Regions from separate parts of the Bradyrhizobium septentrionale genome, predicted to be linked through region 3. Evidence: predicted binding sites of a transcription regulator. Region 3 holds the regulator's gene; each other region holds the start of a gene.
What was found. The regulator PhoB, encoded in region 3, activates phosphate uptake and scavenging genes when phosphate is short. The targets are predictions, from matches to a motif close to TGTCATNNANCTGTCAT.
Positions count from the first base shown of each region.

Region 1 (3,214 bases), 3.5 Mb from region 3:
CGCGATCGGCCGGGAAGCTCAGCGGCTCACGCGTGAGGTCGCCGACCGGCGTGTCGGCCTCGGCCTGCGGCGAAGACTCGATCAGGCCGTCGCGGCCGAGAATGTCGGTGACCCGCGGCGTTGCCGCCTGCGAGGCTTCCGACGTCGCCGGTTGCTCCGGCACAAAGCCTTCCGCGAGCTGCGGATCAAGCAGGCGATGGGTGTAATCGAAGGTCGGGCCGAGGATCTGGCCGCCCGGAACGTCCTTGAACGTCGAGGAGATGCGCCGCCGCACCTGCATCTCGCCGGTGTTGACCGGCTCGGTGGCGCCGAAGCGCGGCAGCGTGGCGCGGAACGCCCGGACCAGGAAGATCGCCTCGATCATGTCGCCGCGCGCCTGCTTGATCGCAAGCGCCGCGAGCTCGCGATCGTAGAGCGAGCCCTCGGTCATCACCCGATCGACGCCGAGCGCGAGCTGTTCGGAGATCTGCGCCAGCGTCACCTCGGGTACGTCGCGATCGCCGCGCCGCTCATGCGCGAGCAAACGGTGGGCATTCTCGATGGCGCGCTCGCCTCCCTTGACGGCTACATACATCGCTCACACTCCGCTTGCGATCAGCCGCGTGGTGCGCGGGATCGCCACAATGGCATCGTCATGGACCAGCACGACATCGATGCCGCGCGGGAACAGGACCTCGTTGATCGACAGCCGATCGAACAGGTCACGCGGCTTGATCATCGCCTGCAACAGCGCGCTGCCGTCGATGCCGGGCCCCTTCAGCTCGAAGGCCGGGCCCTGCGTCAGGCTGTCGACCTGCAGGATCAGCGTGGTCGAACGATCCGGATATTCGCTGCTGCCGAACGCGAAACGCTCGAGCGCCGGCAGCTTCGCCGCGTCGCCGATCAGCGCGAAGCTTGCGATCGAGGAATCCGCGACCACCGGCGCACTGGCGTGAAACTTCAGCCAGCGGGCGACATCCGGCGTCGCCGACATCGCGGCATCGAGCCAGATCGGCGTGTCGTGATCGAATAGCGTCAGCGCGATCGCGGCCGCGCCGCGCATCATGCCCGCGGGCGTGCCTGCGCTCGCCGCAACGCGCTGCACGCTGCCCGGACGCGCCATCGCATCCATCACGGAACGGAACGTTGATTGCGCCGACAGCACCTTGTCGGCAAAGCCTGCGGGCATTTCGGCAATCGTCGTCATTGCATTACCCCTCACCGCGCACCATCGTGTAGAAATCGACCCGCGTCGCCGCGGTCTCGGCGGCCTTGCGAGTGCGTTCGGCGTTCATGGCTACGCGCAGCGGCGCGATCACCTTCGCCTCCACCTCGCCGGACAGTTCCGTCGACTGCACCATGGCGTCGCACAGCGCGATCATCTGCGCCTTCTGCGCGTCGCGGCCGAGCGTGTAGCCGTAGCCGACCTCACCGGTCGCAAGCCGCACCGCCGCGCGCGACACCGTCGCCTCGCCGAGATTGAACGGCGCGCCGTCGCCGCCGATCCGCCCGCGCACCATCACGAGGCCGTTCTCCGGCTCGCGCAGGCTCTCATGCACCGGCACCGCGATCGCCGCGAGCTTGCCTGCGATGTCGGCCGCGGCGGCGTGCGCCAGCACCGTCATCGCGGCCTTGCGCTGGGCCTGTTTGCTGTTTGGTCCGGTCGAACTCATGGGCAACCTTGCTTGCATCAAGTTGTCTATGATAATAGACAACTTGATAGCCAAGCGCCATGACTGTTTCGTGACAAACCGACGATTTCTGGTATCACCGCACGATGAGCATGCAGGAAAGTTCCGGCGTCGCCTTGTGGCGGCAAGTTGCCGACGGCATCGAGCGCGGCATCGCTGACGGCCGCTTTGCCGCGGGCGAAAAGCTGCCGGGCGAGATGGAGATCGCCGAGACTTACCGGGTCAACCGCCACACCGTGCGGCGGGCGCTCGCCGCATTGGCCGAGCGCGGCCTGGTGCGCGCCGAGCGCGGCAGCGGCACCTATGTCGAGGCCCAGCGCCTCGCCTATCCCCTGCGCTCGCGCACAAGATTTTCGGAGATCGTCGGCGCCGGCGGCCACGAGCCGCGCGGCCAGCTGATCGAGGCCGGTGAGGATATCGCCAACCGCGAGATCGCGCGTGAGCTCGGCCTGAAGATCGGCGCACGGCTGATCCGGATCGAAGCGGTGCGGCTCGCCGACCGGACGCCGATCTGCGTCTCCACCACCTGGCTGTCGGCCGAGCGGTTTCCCGATGCCGGCAGCGTGTTCGCCAACGTCCACTCGATGACGAAGCTGCTCGGGCATTACGGCGTCAAGGATTACCACCGCTCCTCGACCCGGATCACCGCGGCGATCGTCGATGCGACCGACGCCGCGCGGCTTGATCTGCCGCTGGGGCGGCCGGTGCTGGTGGTCGACGCGACCGACGTCGAGATGCTGGACCAGCCGCTGGTGACCAAGCGCTCGCGCTTCGCCGCCGAGCGCGTGGAGTTTCTGGTCGAGAACGGTTGACGTCGCGCCCTTCTCCCTCGCCCCGCTCTTGCGGGGAGAGGGTCGGGGTGAGGGGCTATCTCCGCGAGTTCACTAGATATGAGTTCGGGGATACTCCCCTCACCCGGCGCTACGCGCCGACCTCTCCCCGCAAGAGCGGGGCGAGGTGTCTCTCTAGGCCACCGCCCTTTGACCGATAATCGCAAAGCGCAGCTTGCTCGAGATGAAGTCGATCGCCGCGACCGCGATCAGGATCATCAGGATCAGGAACGACACCTTCTGCCATTCCAGCACGCGGATCTGCTCGGCGAGCTGCAGGCCGATGCCGCCGGCGCCGACGATGCCGATGATGGTGGCCGAACGCGTGTTCGACTCGATGAAATAGAGCACCTGGCCTGCGATCACGGGCAGCACCTGCGGCAGCAGGCCGAAGCGGATTTCATGCAGCGTATTGCCGCCGGAGGCACGGATGCCCTCGACCTGCTTGCGGTCCGCCGCCTCGATCGCCTCCGAGAACAGTTTTCCGAACGCGCCGAAGTCCGACACCATGATCGCAAGCACGCCGGCGAACGGCCCGAGGCCGACGACGTTGATCCAGACCAGCGCCCAGATCAGCGTGTCGACGCCGCGGATCGAATCCAGGAAGCGGCGCACCGGAAAGCGGATCAGGTTCGAGGGGATGATGTTGCGCGCCGCCAGCAGGCTGACCGGCAGCGCCAGCAACGCCGCAAGCGTGGTGCCGAGCAGCGCGAT
Region 1 covers NZ_CP088285.1:5,611,771-5,614,984, reverse strand. Annotated here, with positions in the region: gene HAP48_RS28695 (carbon-phosphorus lyase complex subunit) at 1-574, opposite strand, end outside; gene phnH (phosphonate C-P lyase system protein PhnH) at 578-1,186, opposite strand; gene phnG (phosphonate C-P lyase system protein PhnG) at 1,191-1,652, opposite strand; gene phnF (phosphonate metabolism transcriptional regulator PhnF) at 1,757-2,482, shown strand; gene phnE (phosphonate ABC transporter, permease protein PhnE) at 2,636-3,214, opposite strand, start outside.
Region 1: the regulator PhoB is predicted to act here: its motif matches at 1,712-1,728, upstream of phnF (phosphonate metabolism transcriptional regulator PhnF).

Region 2 (3,214 bases), 2.5 Mb from region 3:
GATTTGTATCGCGGCGGCAGGCTGGCGGGCAAGACGCTTTATAGCGTTTTCGAGCGAAGTGGGTACCGGTTCGCGTGAAGAAAGCGCGTCAAAAAAAGACGCGTGAGTTGGCTAGCTTGAGGTGGGATGGGGGGCCGGCAGGGCCGCGAAATGGTGCTCTTCGGCGCCGAATTCGAGCGCTTCCCCCTCGCCGTCGGGTGCCGCGGGGCGGACGTTCATGCAGCGGTCGATGAACACCCGGGCCGACGCCTGCCAGGTATGGAGCGCGGCAAAATCGACGCAAGCCTGGCGCGAGATGCCGAGCGCCTCCAGGCAGGCGTGGTGCAGATCGTCGTCGAGCACGCCAACCGGCGCCGCGCCGATCACGTCGCGGGGACCGGTGACCGGAAAAGCGGCAACCGGCAGGCCGCTCGCCAGCGCCTCAAGCAGCACCAGGCCGAACGTGTCGGTCCGGCTCGGGAACACGAACACATCGGCGGCGGCGTAAATCTCCGCCAGTTCCTCGCCATGGCGGGCGCCGAGGAAGACGGCGTCCGGATATTTTCGCTCCAGCGTCGCCCGCGCGGGGCCGTCGCCAACCACGATCTTGGTACCGGGCAGATCGAGATCGAGGAACGCCTCGAGGTTCTTCTCCACCGCCACCCGCCCGACGCTGAGGTAAACCGGCTGCGGCAGGCAGAGATCGACGTCGCGCGGATGGAACAGCGCGGTATCGACGCCGCGCGACCACAGCACCACGTTGCGGAAGCCGCGCTGGCGCAGCTCGGCCGCCAGTGCCGGCGTCGCCGCCATCACCGCCCGGCTCGGCCTGTGGAACCAGCGCAGCGCACGCCACACCCAGGCTTCGGGGACAGGCGTCCGTGCCGAGACGTATTCCGGGAAGCGGGTGTGGAAGCTGGTCGTGAACGGCAGGCCGCGCTTGCGGCAATAGCGGCGAACCGCACACCCGATAGGGCCTTCGGTCGCGATGTGGATGCTGTCGGGCCTTGCCGCCTCGATCAGGCTGGCGACCTTGGCCTGGTACGGCAGCGCCAACCTCAGATCGCGATAGCTCGGCATCGCGAAGGTGCGGAACTCGTCCGGCGTCAGGAAGCTTACCTCGACGCCGAGCGATTTCGCCGCCTGCGCCATCATGGTCAGCGTGCGGACAACCCCGTTGACCTGGGGATGCCACGCATCGGTCGCGACCAGGATATGCGTCATGCAGCGCGTGCCGTCACTCGCGGAACCGGCGCAATCCGGCGCACCGGATCGGTCCAGGTGATGATCTCGAAGCTGCCGTCCTCATGCTCGGCGAGCGCGGTGCAGCTCTCCACCCAGTCGCCGCAATTCATGTAGCGGATGCCCTGCTCGTCATGAATCGTCGCGTAGTGGATATGGCCGCAGATCACGCCGTCGCAGCCATGGCGCCGCGCCTCGCCCGCAAGCGTCGCCTCGAACGCGCCGATATAGTTCACCGCCTTCTTGACCTTCAGCTTGGCCCATTGCGACAGCGACCAATACGGCACGCCGAACATCTTGCGGAAGAAGTTGACGAAGCGATTCATCTGGATCGCGAAGTCGTAGGCCTTGTCGCCGAGATGGGCGAGCCAGCGCGCGTTCTGCACCACGAGATCGAAGATGTCGCCGTGGATCACGAGGTAGCGCTTGCCGTCGGCGCCGGTGTGAACGGTGTTCTCCACCACATCGATGCCGCCGAAATGCGTGCCGTAATATTTGCGCAGGAACTCGTCGTGGTTGCCCGGGACGTAGATCACCTTGGCGCCCTTGCGCGCCTTGCGCAGCATCTTCTGCACGAAATCGTTGTGGGTCTGCGGCCAGTGCCAGTTCGACTTCAGCGCCCAGCCGTCGACGATATCACCAACGAGGTAGATCGTGTCGGCATCGTGGGAGCGGAGGAAGTCCAGCAGGCGGTCGGCTTGCGAACCGCGGGCTCCGAGATGAACATCGGAGATAAACAAAGTGCGAAAGTGCCGCTCGGGACTTTCTTCACTTAAGGAGTCACTTCCCATGCCTGTGCACCTAACAGATTCCTGTGACAAGGCGATGACGACCCCCGTGACCCAAGGCCTCACTAACAGTTAACGAGAATCAGCAGCACGCCCCTTCCCTGCGGATAACAGGGGCGTGCGACAATCTGGCGACATGGACGATCGCGGCTGTGCAGAACAGGCGGTGTGTTGCGCGCATATCGCGGCGGAACAAGGCGCGCAGAGGACTGCGTAACCCGGATGGAGCGAAGCGCAATCCGGGCTACAAGATTGATCCGCGCTACGCCGGCTCAGTAATATTTGTGGAAGTGATGCACCGGCCCGTGGCCGTGGCCGACGGCGAAGCGATCGGCAGCGGCAATCGCGTCAGTGATCCAGGCCTTGGCGTTGCGCACCGCGGCCTCCATCGCCTCGCCCTTCGCGAGCCCCGCTGCGATCGCCGACGACAGCGAGCAGCCGGTGCCATGCGTGTTTGATGTGGCGATACGCGGCGCTGCCAGCGCGATGCTGCGCTTGCCATCGATCAGATAGTCGATGCTCTCGGCACCGTGCCCGTGACCACCCTTGACCAGCACCGCGCGGCATCCCATCGCCAGCAATTGCCTGCCCTGCCGTGCGACGTCGGCCTCGCTGGAAGCGACCGGCTGGTTCAGCAACGCCGCCGCTTCCGGCAGGTTCGGCGTGACCAGCGATGCCAGCGGAAACAGCATGGCCTTCAGCGCGTCGGCGGCCTCGGCCGCGAGCAGCCGATCGCCCGAGGTCGCAACCATCACCGGATCGAGCACGATGTGGCGCGGCGCCCAGCGCTTCAGCCCGTCGGCGATCGCAGCGATCGTCTCGGCCTGCGCCACCATGCCGATCTTGACCGCGCCGACGTCGAGGTCGGAGAACACCGCATCGATCTGGGCCGTGACGAACGCCGCGGGCACCGGATGGATGCCGCTGACACCCCTCGTGTTCTGCGCGGTCAGCGCCGTGATCGCCGAGGCCCCGAACACCCCGAGCGCGGCAAAGCTCTTGAGGTCGGCCTGGATGCCCGCCCCGCCCGAGGAATCCGAGCCGGCAATCGTGAGCGCGACCGGCGTCATCTTGCGGCACCGGCGATTGATACGAATGAGACCATTGCGATCAAGACCATGGCCTGTCCTAGCCCGGCCGCCCATCGGCAGCAAGTTCGCCTGACTTTACCGCGAGTTGGCCTTGAGTTGTCCTTGCCTTGACCT
Region 2 covers NZ_CP088285.1:9,386,454-9,389,667, forward strand. Annotated here, with positions in the region: gene HAP48_RS47185 (glycosyltransferase family 4 protein) at 112-1,203, opposite strand; gene HAP48_RS47190 (UDP-2,3-diacylglucosamine diphosphatase) at 1,200-2,012, opposite strand; gene thiD (bifunctional hydroxymethylpyrimidine kinase/phosphomethylpyrimidine kinase) at 2,282-3,079, opposite strand.
Region 2: the regulator PhoB is predicted to act here: its motif matches at 2,036-2,052, upstream of HAP48_RS47190 (UDP-2,3-diacylglucosamine diphosphatase).

Region 3 (3,214 bases):
CGCCGGGCACTTGCTTCTGTACGGGATCGGCGCGGTGGCCGTCGCCTGATGGGGTGCATTGAGGAGCCGGCCGGCCAATCTACGGAAGCGTGGTTGTGAGCCACTTCCCGGATGGCGGCCTGACCGGATCCATCGTCCCGGCGAAGGGACCTCGCTCAGGGAGAGCCTGGTGTCGTGGCCCGCCCGGAACCGATTGCTGCTCCTTGCTTAGGTTGCCGAGGCCTTGGCCATCGGGTTGAACGGTTTGGCGTCGGCGAGCATGCGATGCAGGATCACGGCGAGCTTGCGTGCAAGCGCCACCTTGGCCTTGCGCATGCCTGCGCGCCGGGCGATCCGCATCGCCCAGCCCTTCAGCGCCGAGCAGTTCCTGACCGGCTTGGTCAGCATGACATGAGCCGCCTGATAGAGCGCCTCGCGCACGGAGGCATCGCCGATCTTGCTGATGCGGCCGGTATAGTCGGTTTCGCCCGATTGGTACTTCTTCGGGGTGAGGCCAAAATGCGCTCCCGTCGCCTTCGATGACCGGAAGCGCTTCGGGTCGTCGATCGCCGAGGCATAGGTGAGCGCCACGATCGGGCCGACGGACGGTGTCGTCATCAAGAGCTTCGCCTGCGGGTGCGACCTGGCGAGCCTTTGGGTGTGCTTATCCAGGCCATTGAACTCGCGCCGCAGCACGGCGTGGGCTTCGAGCAGTGCCTGGGCCACCACCTCAAGTCCAGGATGGCCCGCTACGAGCTCCCGGATGCGTTCGGCGAACGTGCGCTCGGTGGTCGGGCCGACCTTCAGACCGAAGCCGCGGAGCACGCCGCGCAGGCTGTTCTCGATGTCGCGCAGCTTCGACTGCAGCAGCTTGCGTGCCGTCAGAACCGCCCGCGTCTCCTGCGCTTCGATCGACTTGCAGTGCACCGGCCGGAACCAGCCCAGCCGCATCAGTTGCGCGATCCCGCGGGCATCGTTGCGGTCCGACTTCACCGGCATCGCCTTGAAGGCATCGCGGACGTGCCGCGTCTCCAACAGTTCGACTGCCAGGCCCGCATCCCGCATCGCTGCGTAGAGCCATTGCGACAGCGGACCAGCCTCCAGCCCGATCCGTTCCAGCACCAACCCCAGCGACCGGAACCAGCCGATCAAGGCCTCCGGCTCGCTCGCAACCTTCGCCTCGCGCAAAATCTTACCCGTCCCATCGACAAGGCAGACGCTCGAGCATTCCAAAGACACGTCGATTCCTGCATAGTGGTACATGGTCGTCCCTTAATGATGCTTGGAGCGGGCTTGCCCGACTCCGTTGACACCATCAGTTTGAGGGACGACCGCCTTCCAACCAACAGGCCGCTCGCGAGCGCGCTTCCAAAGCGCGCCGTAGCGAGCGGGCGGCCGGCCCGTTACCCCATCTACGTCTGCATCACCGGTGTCGTCCCGCCGCAGGCCGGGACCCATCATAACCACCGGCGCAGGTGGTCAGGCCGGGCTGCGGCCCCCAGCGCGTTCCAACAATCAAGATTCGTGGTTATGGGTCCCGGCTTTCGCCGGGACGACGCTGTAGTTTATTTGCGGCTCCGCGGCTACGGCTGCGGCTCGGCCTTCGCGAAGCGGTCGTCGAGCGCGTAGCCGGCGCCGCGCACGGTGCGGATCGGATCCTGCTCGCGGCCCGGATTGAGCAGCTTGCGCAGGCGGCCGATATGCACGTCGACGGTGCGCTCATCGATATAGATGTCGCGGCCCCAGACGCTGTCGAGCAGCTGCTCGCGGCTGAACACCCGGCCGGGATGTTCGAGGAAGAATTCGAGCAGGCGATATTCGGTCGGCCCGAGATCGATCGGGCGGCCCGAGCGCGCCACGCGGCGCTTCTCGCGGTCGAGCTCGATGTCGCCATAGGTCAGCACGGTGGCAAGCCGCTCCGGGCTCGCACGGCGCAGCAGGCCCTTCACCCGCGCCAGCAGCTCGGGCACCGAGAACGGCTTGACGATGTAGTCGTCGGCGCCGGTGGCAAGCCCGCGCACGCGCTCACTCTCCTCGCCGCGCGCGGTCAGCATGATGATCGGAAGCTGCTTGGTCTCCGGCCGCGCCCGCAGGCGGCGGCACAGCTCGATGCCGGACAGGCCCGGCAGCATCCAGTCGAGCACAACGAGGTCGGGGATGCGCTCCTTCAGCCTGGTGTCGGCGTCGTCGCCGCGTCCCACCGTTTCGACATCGTAGCCTTCCGCATCGAGGTTGTAGCGCAACAGTGTCGTCAGCGCTTCCTCGTCTTCGACTACCAGAATGCGTGCGCTCATCGGTCTAAGTTCTTTCTCTGTGGTGATCCGTTGCCCAAACGCAAACCGAAACACTCAACCCCTGAGCATATTCCCCGTGGAAACGGTTTGTCGCGACGACAATCCGGTTCCGCCGATGCGGATCATGCCCTAGTTACCCGGCACCGTGGTGGCGAAATTGGTCATATCGCCCTTCGGACGCTTGTCGGTGATCTGCTGGCCCTCGATCATATAGAACACGGTCTCAGCGATATTGGTGGCGTGGTCGCCGATCCGCTCGATGTTCTTGGCGCAGAACATCAGATGGATGCAGAACGAGATGTTGCGCGGATCTTCCATCATGTAGGTCAAGAGCTCGCGGAACAGCGAGGTGCAGATCGCATCGACCTCCTCGTCGCCCTTCCAGACGTTCATCGCCGCCGGCAGATCGTGCGCGGCATAGGCGTCAAGCACCGACTTGACCTGCGACAGCACGAGGTCGGTCATGTGCTCGAGGCCGCGGATCAGCTTCAGCGGCTGGAAATCGCTCTCCAGCGCCGCGACGCGCTTGCCCATGTTCTTGGCGAGGTCACCGATCCGCTCGAGGTCGGTGGCGACCCGCATCGCGCTGACGATCTCGCGCAGGTCGATCGCCATCGGCTGGCGGCGGGCGATCGTCAGCACCGCGCGCTCTTCGATGACGCGCTGCAGATTGTCGATCTCGATGTCGGCGGCGACCACGCGCTTGCCGAGCGCGACGTCGCGCCGGATCAGCGCGTCGACCGACTCGGTGATCATGCGCTCGACGAGGCCGCCCATCTCGGCGACCAGGCGGGTCAACTCCTGCAGGTCGCTGTCGAATGCCTTGGCGGTATGTTCAGAAGCCATCGCTTGTCTCCCTCAATCATGATCCCGGGGATCATGATTTCGTGTCCTCAGTTTCGCATGATCCAATCGGAAAACCGGTGCCCACTTTTCCGGAT
Region 3 covers NZ_CP088285.1:2,088,770-2,091,983, forward strand. Annotated here, with positions in the region: gene HAP48_RS11825 (IS110 family RNA-guided transposase) at 208-1,242, opposite strand; gene phoB (phosphate regulon transcriptional regulator PhoB) at 1,563-2,273, opposite strand; gene phoU (phosphate signaling complex protein PhoU) at 2,403-3,119, opposite strand.

Region 4 (3,214 bases), 670 kb from region 3:
CCGCGCGCGCACCAAGCAACGGCGCGCCGGCATGTCGCTGCGGCCGGCGGCGACACTCACTCTCTTCTCCCTGCTTGCGGCGCTCACAGCGACCGCGCTGGTTGCGCTGACGGTCGGCGCCGCCGGCATTCCGCTGTCGCGGCTTCCGGCCGCGCTCGGCCTGTGGCCCGACGGCATCGCCAATCCGCTGCTCGCGCGCGACCAGCTCGTGGTGTGGTCGATCCGCGTCCCGCGGATCGCGGCCGCCGCCATGGTCGGCGCCCTGCTCGCGGTCTCCGGCGCGATCATGCAGGGCCTGTTCCGCAACCCCCTCGCCGATCCCGCGCTGGTCGGCGTCTCCTCCGGCGGCGCGTTTGCCGCAGCTGCGGCGATCGTGTTCACCGACAGCCATCTCGGCGAGAGCCTGCGCTTCCTGCAGCATCAGTTGCTGCCGATCGCGGCCTTTGCCGGTTCGCTGCTCACGACCATCATGCTCTATGGCATCGCCAGCCGCGGCGGCCGGACCTCGATTGCGATCTTCCTGCTGGCCGGGCTTGCGATTGCCGCGATCGCCAATGCCGGCATCGGCCTGTTGGTCTTCGTCGCCGACGACCGCCAGCTCCGCGACATCACCTTCTGGCTGCTGGGTTCGCTGAGCGGCGCGACCTGGAGCAAGCTCACCGCGCTGGCGCCGGTGCTGGCTATTGCCCCGGTCGCCTGCCTCGCGATCGCGCGTGGGCTCGACGTGCTGGTGCTCGGCGAGGCCGAGGCGTTCCACAGCGGCGTCGATGTCGAACGTCTCAAGCGGATTTCGATCGTGCTGGTGTCGGCGATGACCGGTGTTGCGGTCTCGGTCTGCGGCGTGGTCGGCTTCGTCGGCATCGTGGTGCCGCATCTGCTGCGGCTGGTGATCGGGCCCGCGCACCGGCTGCTGCTGCCGGCCTCCGCATTGCTCGGTGCCATCCTCTTGGTCGGGGCCGATACGGTGGCGCGCACCATCGTGGCACCGGCGGAAATGCCGATCGGCATCCTGACCGCGGCGATCGGCGCGCCGTTCTTCCTCGCCATGCTGCTGCGCCAGCGTGGGCTGGTGTCGCTATGAGCGCGCTGCTCGAAGCACAATCGGTGTCGATGACGGTCGGCGGCACGACCCTGGTCGATGCAGTCTCCCTGCGGATCGGCGCCGGCGAAATGGTCGCGATCGTGGGCCCGAACGGCGCCGGCAAATCGACGCTCTTGCGGATGCTGTCCGGCGACCTCCGTCCGTCCCGCGGGGCGATCAGGCTCAAGCAGCGTGACCTGCACGGCTACGGGCCGCGCGAGCTGGCGCAACACCGCGCGATGCTGTCGCAGCATGTCAACGTCACCTTCCCGTTCACGGTCGAGGAAATCGTCAGCATGGGCGCCGGCGAGAGCCCGCGCGCGGCGGCGCGCAACCTCGTCGAGGCGGCGCTGGACGAGGTCGGGCTGGCGCATTTCCGTTCCAGGCAATTGCCGACGCTGTCCGGCGGCGAGCAGCAGCGCGCGCATGTCGCCCGCGTGCTGGTGCAGCTCGCCTGCGGCGAGGCGCTGCACGGGCCCGGACTGTTGCTGCTGGACGAGCCGACATCAAGCCTCGATCTGCGGCACCAGATCGACCTCGTCGAGACCGCGCGGCGGCGCGCCGGGCGCGGCACCGCCGTGATCGCGATCCTGCACGACCTCAACCTCGCGATGCGGTTCGCCGACCGCATCCTGCTGCTGCACCGCGGCCGGCTTGCCGTCGACGGCGACCGCGCCGCCGCGATGCAGGCCGATACACTGCGCAAGATCTTCGAGATCGACGTTGCGATCGACTTCACCGCCAACGGCGTGCCGTTCCTGCTGCCGCAGACGATGCGGCCGGCGGGCAAGGCGACGTAACGCCGCAAGGCTTATCCCGGGGCAACACCGGCGATTCACAAAACTGTCAGGCGACTGTAACAGACGCCTCCGAGAACACCGCATCGTTTGTTTATCCCGTGGGAGACCAATCATGCGCCTGTCACTGCTTTGCTCCGTCGCCTCGATCCTGCTTGTCACATCGGCGTTCGCGCAGAGCGAGGGCGAATTCCCGGCGACGCTGGCGGGACACGCGGTGATGCCGGCGGAGAGCTTCATCGACGCGCCCGCGGATGCGCCTGATGATCTCAAGACCTCGGGCAAGTACACCACCGGCAAGCGCGTCGATGCCATCGGCACCGTGATGGGCAAGTCCTATGAGCGGCCGACCGGCGTGGCGCTGCCGTTCAAGGGCCAGCCGCTGCAGGGCCATTCCGGCATCAAGGTGATGGCGGACGGCTCGTTCTGGGTGATCACCGACAATGGCATGGGCTCGCGCTACAACTCGGCGGACTCGATGCTGTACCTGAACCGGCACAAGATCGACTGGGCCAGCGGTAAGATCGAGCGCCAGGAGACCGTGTTCCTGCACGATCCCGACAAGAAGGTGCCGTTCCGCATCGTGCATGAGGACACCGCCAAGCGTTACCTGACCGGCGCCGACTTCGATACCGAAGGCTTCCAGATCATCAACGACATTTTCTGGATCGGCGACGAATTCGGGCCCTACATCCTCAAGGCCGACAAGACCGGCAAGATCCTCGCCGTGTTCGAGACGCTCGCCGACGGCAAGCCGGTGCGCTCGCCTGACCATTGGGCGGTGCAGTCGCCGGGCGCTCCGGGTGCGAGCTACACCAACGTCAACCTGCGCCGCTCCAAGGGCTATGAGGGCTTTGCCTCGTCCAAGGACGGCAAGTTCCTCTATGGCCTGCTCGAGGGGCCGCTGTGGGATGCCGAGAAGAAGGACTGGGAGAAGGTCGACGGCAAGGAAGCCTCGCGCATCCTTGAATTCGACGTCGCCGCGGAAAAGTTCACCGGACGCTACTGGCAATATGTGTTCGAGCAGAACGGCAATGCGATCGGCGACTTCAACATGATCGACCCGACCCAGGGTCTCGTGATCGAGCGCGACAATGGCGAAGGCACCGCCGACAAGGCCTGCCCGCAAGGCGCCCGCGGCGAGAACTGCTTCCCGGATATCGCCAAGTTCAAGCGCGTCTACAAGATCGAGCTCTCCGACACCAATGTCGGCAAGCCGGTGCGCAAGATCGCCTATATCGACCTGCTGAAGATCCGCGATCCGAACAAGAAGGCGAAGAAGCCGCTCAACGACGGCGTCTACACCTTCCCGTTCTTCACCATCGAGAATGTCGAC
Region 4 covers NZ_CP088285.1:1,422,929-1,426,142, forward strand. Annotated here, with positions in the region: gene HAP48_RS08685 (FecCD family ABC transporter permease) at 1-1,081, shown strand, start outside; gene HAP48_RS08690 (heme ABC transporter ATP-binding protein) at 1,078-1,881, shown strand; gene HAP48_RS08695 (esterase-like activity of phytase family protein) at 1,994-3,214, shown strand, end outside.
Region 4: the regulator PhoB is predicted to act here: its motif matches at 1,926-1,942, upstream of HAP48_RS08695 (esterase-like activity of phytase family protein).